Regions from separate parts of the Burkholderia sp. FW306-1C-G01B genome, predicted to be linked through region 2. Evidence: predicted binding sites of a transcription regulator. Region 2 holds the regulator's gene; the other holds the start of a gene.

Region 1 (4,188 bases), on a different contig from region 2:
CCGCTTCGCGCCGCCGAGCCCTTCTTCGGCCGGCTGGAAAATCAGGTTCAATGTGCCCGCGAAGCGCGCGCGCCCCGCAAGACAGCGGGCCGCCGCAAGCAGCATCGCCGTGTGGCCATCATGGCCGCACGCGTGCATCACGCCGTCGCGCCGGCTCGCATGCGGCAGCCCGGTTGTCTCGCGGATCGGCAGCGCGTCCATGTCCGCGCGCAATCCGAGCCGTTTCCCGGCGCCGCGCGTCAGCGTGCCGACCACGCCCGTGCCGCCGAGCCCGCGCGTCACCCGATAACCCCACGTTGTCAGGCAATCGGCAACGAGATCGCTTGTCGCGTGCTCCTCGAAGCCAAGTTCGGGATGCGCGTGCAGCCGATGACGCAGCGCGATCATCTCCGCCTCGATGGCCGTTATTTCCGGATGAATATGTTTCTGGTCCAACCCCGATTCTCCTGAATGCATTCCGGTCGTCGATCGCCCGGATGACCGATCGTGGCCGAATCGTATGCAGCGAAAATCCCGGCGACCAGCCTCGGTTTCGTTATGATGACAACCTTTCGTTGTCGGGTATCGCACCATGAGCAACATCAAGCTGCATCAGTTGCAGGCGCTCGTCGCGAGCGCGGAGGCCGGCAGCATCCGCGGCGCGGCACGCACGCTCGGGCTGTCGCAGGCGGCCGTCACGCGCGCGCTGCGCGAGCTGGAGGCGAGCGAGCGCCTGCCGCTGCTCGTGCGTGCGCCGGAGGGCATCGGCTTCACCGAATACGGAAAGACGCTGCTCACGCACGCGAAGCTCGTGCTGAAGCAGCTCGAACACGCGCAGAGCGATCTCGAACGCATGCGCGGCCGCGTCGAGGGCCGGCTGAGCATCGGCGTCACGCCGTGGCTCACGATGACGTTCCTCGCGGAAGCCGTGCTGCGTTTTCGCGAGCGGATGCCCGACGTGCGCCTCGAACTCTACGAAGCGCTGATGGCCGTCGCACAGCCGCTGCTGCGCGACGGCAGCATGGACTTCGCGCTCGGGCACGTGCAACCGGGCGGCACGCAGGAATTCGCGTTCGAGCCGATGCTGCGCTACGAGACCTCGGTCATGGTGCGCGCCGGCCATCCGCGCGAACGCGCACGATCGATCCACGACCTGCTCGACAACGACTGGGTGCTGAATTTCGCGGCCGACGGGCAAGCCGCGCTCGTCGACTACCTGTTCACGCGCCACGGCGCACGGATCGACGAACGGCGCATCGTGCGCGCGCAGTCGGTCGCGATGCTGCAGACGATGCTCGAGCAGGCCGACATGTGCACGTGGTGCCCGACGGTACTCGCGGCCGTGCCGCCGTTCGGCGAACGGATGCGGCCGTTGCAACTGAAGGAGACGTTCGAGCCGCGCGACCTCGGGATCGTCACGCGCCGCAGCAGCACGCTGAGCGACGCCGCTCGCTGCTTCATCGACTGCCTGCTGCACGTGATCCGCAGGCATGCGCGCTCCGCGCGCAGGGAGGATCTCGCGCTGTTCAGGACGGTATCGCTGCTGATCTGATCTCCGCCCCGCCCGTCTCCCGTCCATAGCGCATCCGCGCGAATGCTTTTCCGAATCCGTTATTGGATCGCGCCGCCGAGCGTTTTTATACTCGTCAGCACTCTCTCCCAAAGAGTGCCAGCCAATTTCGACAGAACAGCACAGGACGAAAAGATGAGCCTACGCCCCTTGCACGACCGCGTCATCGTGAAGCGACTCGACCAGGAAACCACCACCGCGTCGGGCATCGTGATCCCCGACAGCGCCGCAGAGAAGCCCGACCAGGGTGAAGTGATCGCCGTCGGCCCCGGCCGCAAGGACGCGGACGGCCAGCGCATCGTGCCCGACCTGCAGGTCGGCGAGCGCGTGCTGTTCGGCAAGTACGCGGGCCAGGCCGTCAAGGTGGACGGCAATGAGTTCCTCGTCCTGCGCGAGGAAGACATCGTCGCGGTCGTCAATCAATAACGGAGCGCAATCATGGCAGCGAAGGAAATCATTTTCAGCGACGTCGCACGGGCGAAGCTGACCGAAGGCGTGAACATTCTCGCGAATGCGGTGAAGGTCACGCTCGGGCCGAAGGGCCGCAACGTGGTGCTCGAACGCAGCTTCGGCGCGCCGGTCGTCACGAAGGACGGCGTATCGGTCGCGAAGGAAATCGAACTCGCGGACAAGCTGCAGAACATCGGCGCGCAGCTCGTGAAGGAAGTCGCGTCGCGCACCAGCGACGCAGCCGGCGACGGCACGACCACGGCCACCGTGCTCGCACAGGCGATCGTGCGCGAAGGCCAGAAATACGTCGCGGCCGGGCTCAACCCGCTCGACCTGAAGCGCGGTATCGACAAGGCCGTCGCAGCGGCCGTCGACGAGCTGAAGAAGATCAGCAGGCCGACCACCACGAGCAAGGAGATCGCGCAGGTCGCGACGATCTCCGCGAACGGCGAGGAATCGATCGGCCAGCGCATCGCCGAAGCGATCGACCGCGTCGGCAAGGAAGGCGTGATCACCGTCGAGGACGGCAAGTCGCTCGCCGACGAGCTCGACGTCGTCGAGGGGCTGCAGTTCGATCGCGGCTACCTGTCGCCGTACTTCATCAACAATCCCGACAAGCAGATCGCCGAGATCGAGAACCCGTACATCCTGCTGCACGACAAGAAGATCTCGAACATCCGCGACCTGCTGCCGGTGCTCGAACAGGTCGCGAAGTCGGGCCGGCCGCTGCTGATCATCGCGGAAGATGTCGAAGGCGAGGCGCTCGCGACGCTCGTCGTGAACAACATCCGCGGGATCCTGAAGACGGTTGCCGTCAAGGCGCCGGGCTTCGGCGATCGCCGCAAGGCGCTGCTCGAGGACATCGCGATCCTCACCGGCGGGCAGGTCATCGCCGAGGAAACGGGCCTGACGCTCGAGAAGGCGACGCTCGCCGAACTCGGCCAGGCGAAGCGCATCGAGGTCGGCAAGGAAAACACGACCGTGATCGACGGCGCGGGCGATGCGAAGAACATCGAAGCGCGCGTGAAGCAGATCCGCGTGCAGATCGACGAAGCGACGTCGGACTACGACCGCGAAAAACTGCAGGAACGCGTCGCGAAGCTCGCGGGCGGCGTTGCGGTGATCAAGGTCGGCGGTGCGACCGAGATCGAGGTGAAGGAGAAGAAGGATCGCGTCGACGACGCGCTGCACGCGACGCGCGCGGCCGTCGAGGAAGGCATCGTGCCGGGCGGCGGCGTCGCACTGATCCGCGTGCGGCAGGCGATCCGCGAGCTGAAGGGCGTGAACGCCGACCAGGATGCGGGCATCAAGATCGTGCTGCGCGCGCTCGAGGAACCGCTGCGCCAGATCGTCGCGAATGCGGGCGAGGAAGCGAGCGTCGTCGTCGCGAAGGTCGCGGAAGGCTCGGGCAACTTCGGCTACAACGCGCAGACGGGCGAGTACGGCGATCTCGTCGAATCGGGCGTACTCGATCCGACCAAGGTCACGCGCACCGCGCTGCAGAACGCGGCATCGGTCGCCGGGCTGCTGCTGACGACCGATGCAACCGTGTTCGAAGCACCGAAGGATGCGGCGCCGGCCGCGACGCCGGGCGGCCCCGGTGCGGGCGGGCCGGGGTTCGATTTCTGACGATGCGCCGCGCGTGATGGTTCGCCGGCATGCGCTGTCTTGCGGAAACATGCAACGCGTGGCGACGGAAGTCGTCACGCGTTTTTTTGTTTGGGATCGACGCAACACCGTGGTGCGCAGGCCCGTTGCAGCGCTCGGGTAAGATAAAGGCCCATCCCGCCGCGCCGTCTTCCACGCCATGTCGACCACCGTCAACGTCTTGCTCCCGCTCGCCGGCGTCCTGCTGCTGAGCGTCGCCAGCCCGGGCCCGAACTTCGTGATCGTCACGGCGACCGCTGTCGCATCGCGCCGCGCCGGCGTGATGACGGGGCTTGGACTGGCCGCCGCGTCCGGTACCTGGGCTGCGATCGCGATCGCCGGGCTGAGCCTGCTCGTGACCCACGTGGCGTGGATACACACCGCACTGCGGCTTGCGGGTGCCGGCTACCTGATCTGGCTCGGCCTGAAAATGATTCTGACCGCACGCAAGCCATTGCCCGTTTCCGCACCGGCCACTGCCTCCGACTGGCACGCCGCGAAAAAGGGCTACGTCGTCAGCATGACGAACCCGAAATCCGTCG
Region 2 (4,188 bases):
TCTCGACCTCGTCGCCGACGCGCACCTCCTTCGCGGGCTTGACCGCCGCGCCGCCGATCTTCACGTGCCCCTTGTCGACCGCATCGGTCGCGAGCGAGCGCGTCTTGAAGAACCGGGCCGCCCACAGCCATTTGTCGATGCGCAGCTTCGCGCCCGGTTGCGTGGAAATCTTGTAGTTCATGTCAGCCTCCGCCGGGCCGCCACAAGGAGGCTGACCACCCCCTCGGGGGGCAGCGAACAAAGAGAGCGTGGGGGTCGTTTCACGTCAGCCTCTGCCGGGCCGCCACAAGGAGGCCGACCGCCTCCCCGGAGCGCAGCGAATGAAGCGAGCGCGCGATTCGTTCCATGTCAGCTCACCGCTTCGGGCTGCGCGGCCCTGACGGGCCAGCCCTGCAGGTTCTCGGCGACGATCTCGCCGATCGCGCCGAGCCACGCGGGCGCGCCGTTCAGGCATGGAATGCGGTGGAATGCCTTGCCGCCGCCGGCGAGGAATTCGTCGCGCACTTCCATCCCGATCTCCTCGATCGTCTCCAGGCAATCGGCCGTGAAGCCAGGGCAGAACACGTCGGCCCGCCGCACGCCGGCCTCGCCGAACTCGCGCAGCGTCGGCGCGGTGTACGGCTGCAGCCATTCGGCCTTGCCGAAGCGCGACTGGAAGGTGACGCGGCATTCGGTCGTCGACAGCCCGAGCGCGGCCATCAGCAGCGCGCCCGTCTGCCGGCACTGGTCGTGATAGGGGTCGCCGAGGTCGAGCGTGCGCTTCGGCACGCCGTGAAAGCTCAGCACGAGCTTGTCGCCGGCCGCGAAGTCGGGCCGGCCGTGCTGCGCCCAGTACTGGCGCACCTGTTCGGCAAGCGCGTGGATATAGGCCGGATGGTCGGCGTAGTGCCGCACCGTGCGCACCTCCGGCTGGTTGCGCATGCGCGCGAGCGCGCCGAATGCGGCATCGAACGCGGTGGCCGTGGTCGATGCCGAGTATTGCGGATACATCGGCATCAGCAGCACGCGCTCGACACCCGAGCGCTTGAACTGCGCGAGCGCGTGCGCAATGTTCGGGCTGCCGTAGCGCATCGCGTAATCGACCAGCACGTGATAGCCGTTCGACACGAGCAGATGCCGCACGCCGTCGGTCTGGCGCTCGGTGTGCACGCGCAGCGGCGAGCCCTCGGGCATCCATACGGCCGCGTATTTCTTCGCGGACGCGCGGCCGCGCAGCGGCAGGATCAGCGTGCGCAGCAGCACCTGCCACACGGCCTGCGGGATTTCGACGACCCGCGGATCCGACAGGAATTCGGCCAGATAGCGCCGCACCGCGCGCGGCGTGGGGGCGTCGGGCGTGCCGAGATTGATCAGCAGCACGCCGATACGATGGGCGGCCGCGGTGCTCGAAGGCGGCTCAAGATCGAAACGCATGGGCAAGAACGTGCTCGGGGCACGGGACCGGACGGCTCTCAATTATAGCGGGCCGCCCCGTGCCGTTCGGCCGACTGTCGGCGCAGGCGGCGCCGCGGCACGATGACGGGGCGGGATCGGGCTGGTTACCGCTGGCTACTGCCGGCTACTGCTGGCTCAGCGTGAGCGACAGCAGGCGCGCGGTGATGTCGACGATCGGTATCACGCGGTTGTACGCCATGCGGGTCGGGCCGATCACGCCGAGCGTGCCGACGATCTGCCCGTTCACCTCGTAAGGCGCGGTGACGACGCTCATTTCCTCGATCGGCACGAGCGTCGATTCGCCGCCGATGAAGATCTGCACGCCCTGGGCGTGGCTCGACACGTCGAGCAGTTGCAGGAGGCCCGTCTTTTGGTCGAACACGTCGAACAGCTTGCGCAGCCGCGCCATGTCGGAGGAAAGATCCGCCACCTCGAGCAGGTTGCGCTCGCCGGAAATCAGCACGGTGTCCTCGGTGTCGGGCACCTCGGTGCTGGCCGTCACGGCCGCGTGCATCAGCGTGGTCATGTCGCCGCGCAACTGGTCGATCTCGTCGCGCAGGCGGCGGCGCACCTCGTCGAACGACAGGCCGGCGAAATGCGCGTTGATGTAGTTGGACGCCTCGGTCAGCTGCGACGGCGAATAGTCGCGCGGCGTCGCGAGCATCCGGTTCTGCACGTCGCCCTCGGGCGTGACGATGATCAGCAGGATGCGCTTGTCCGACAGGCGCATGAACTCGATCTGCTTGAACACGTGGCTACGGCGCGGCGTCAGCACGACGCCCGCGAACTGCGACAGGTTCGACAGCACGCTCGCGGCGGCGGCCACCACCCGCTGCTGCGGCTCGCCGGCCTGCAGCGTGTTCTGCACCTGCCGCGCGACGGCCTCGGCATCGATCGGCGCCTCGACCGTCAGCATCGTGTCGACGAACAGCCGGTAGCCGCGCGGCGTCGGCACGCGGCCGGCCGACGTGTGCGGGCTCGACACGAGGCCGAGTTCCTCCAGGTCGGACATCACGTTGCGGATCGTCGCCGGGCTCAGCTCGAGCCCGGAATAACGGGACAACGTGCGCGATCCGACTGGCTGACCGTCGGCGATATACCGTTCGATCAGGGTTTTCAGGAGGGTTCGTGCGCGAGGATCTAGCATGGTGGAAAATTTTAGCGCAACCACGCGACCGCGGCGAGTGGCGTCGGCCACCGTTGCGCGGGCCGGCCCGATCCGGCCCCGTCCGCGCACATCCGGTTCTTTTCGTCAACGAGCTATGGTGTAATGCCGGCATGAAAACCGGTAATCAGTTCAACACCGTCGCGCTCGTCGGCCGGAGCAACACGCCCGGCATCGCCGAGCCGCTCGCCACCCTGGCTGCCAGCCTGGCGAAGCTGGGCTTCGAGGTCGTCTTCGAAGGCGATACCGCGCGCGAGTTCGGCATCGCCGGCTATCCGGCGCTCACCCCGGCCGAAATCGGGGCACGTGCGGACGTGGCGGTCGTGCTGGGCGGCGACGGCACGATGCTCGGCATCGGCCGCCAGCTTGCGCCGTACCGGACACCGCTGATCGGGATCAACCACGGGCGGCTCGGCTTCATCACGGACATCGCGGCGGCCGACATGCACGCGCTCGTCCCCGTGATGCTGGCGGGCAAGTTCGAGCGCGAGGAGCGCTCGCTGCTCGAGGCCAGGATCGTGCGCGACGGCGAACCGATCTACCACGCGCTCGCGTTCAACGACGTCGTCGTGAACCGCAGCGGCTTCTCCGGGATGGTCGAGCTGCGCGCGTCGGTCGACGGCCGGTACATGTACAACCAGCGTTCGGACGGCCTGATCGTCGCCACGCCGACGGGCTCGACCGCGTACGCGCTGTCGTCGGCCGGCCCGATCCTCCATCCGCAGCTTCAGGGCATCGTGCTCGTGCCGATCGCGCCGCACGCGCTGTCGAACCGGCCGATCGTGCTGCCCGACGATTCGAAGATCGCGATCCAGATCGTCGGCGGGCGCGACGTCAACGTGAACTTCGACATGCAGTCGTTCACCTCGCTCGAACTGAACGACACGATCGAGGTGCGCCGCTCGAAGCACACGGTGCCGTTCCTGCACCCGATCGGCTACAGCTACTACGCGACGCTGCGCAAGAAGCTGCACTGGAACGAACACGCGTCGAACGAAGACGACGACGCAGCGTCCTGACGCCCCACCGCCCGACACCATGCTCCGCCACCTCTCGATCCGCGACTTCGTCATCGTGGCCGCGCTCGATCTCGAATTCGACAGCGGCTTTTCCGTCTTTTCCGGCGAAACCGGCGCCGGGAAATCGATCCTGATCGATGCCCTCGCCCTCGCGCTCGGCGAACGTGCCGACGCGAGCGTCGTGCGCACCGGCTGCGGCCGCGCCGACATCACGGCCGAATTCACGCCGCACGATCGTGTCGCGCGCTGGCTCGACGAACACGCGTTCGACGCCGAGGACACCGTGATGCTGCGCCGCGTGATCGACGCGAACGGCCGTTCGCGCGCGTTCATCAACGGCACCAGCGCGACGCTCGCGCAACTGCGCGAACTCGGCGAGATGCTCGTCGACATCCACGGCCAGCACGCGCACCAGCTGCTGATGCGGCCCGATGCGCAGCGCGAGCTGTTCGACACGCACGCGGGGCTCGTCGCCGATGCCGCGAACGTCGCGCGCGCGTGGCGCGTCTGGCGCGACGCGACGCAGGCGATCGACGCCGCGAAGGCGCACGAGCGCGAGCTGCAGCTCGA

The links. The regulator HrcA, encoded in region 2, represses chaperone genes, less so after heat shock. The targets are predictions, from matches to a motif close to TTAGCACTCNNNNNNNNNGAGTGCTAA.
Region 1: AC3WLY_RS01575 (co-chaperone GroES) is a predicted target of HrcA. The motif match lies at 1,626-1,652, and genes of this name have one in related genera.

Annotation. Positions count from the first base shown of each region.
Region 1 is NZ_JBYSWZ010000001.1:355,853-360,040, forward strand. It holds gene AC3WLY_RS01565 (M20 aminoacylase family protein) at 1-456, opposite strand, end outside; gene AC3WLY_RS01570 (LysR substrate-binding domain-containing protein) at 572-1,531, shown strand; gene AC3WLY_RS01575 (co-chaperone GroES) at 1,685-1,975, shown strand; gene groL (chaperonin GroEL) at 1,988-3,628, shown strand; gene AC3WLY_RS01585 (LysE family translocator) at 3,807-4,188, shown strand, end outside.
Region 2 is NZ_JBYSWZ010000013.1:216,070-220,257, reverse strand. It holds gene AC3WLY_RS25405 (RNA-binding S4 domain-containing protein) at 1-181, opposite strand, end outside; gene hemH (ferrochelatase) at 349-1,413, opposite strand; gene hrcA (heat-inducible transcriptional repressor HrcA) at 1,559-2,581, opposite strand; gene AC3WLY_RS25390 (NAD kinase) at 2,713-3,618, shown strand; gene recN (DNA repair protein RecN) at 3,638-4,188, shown strand, end outside.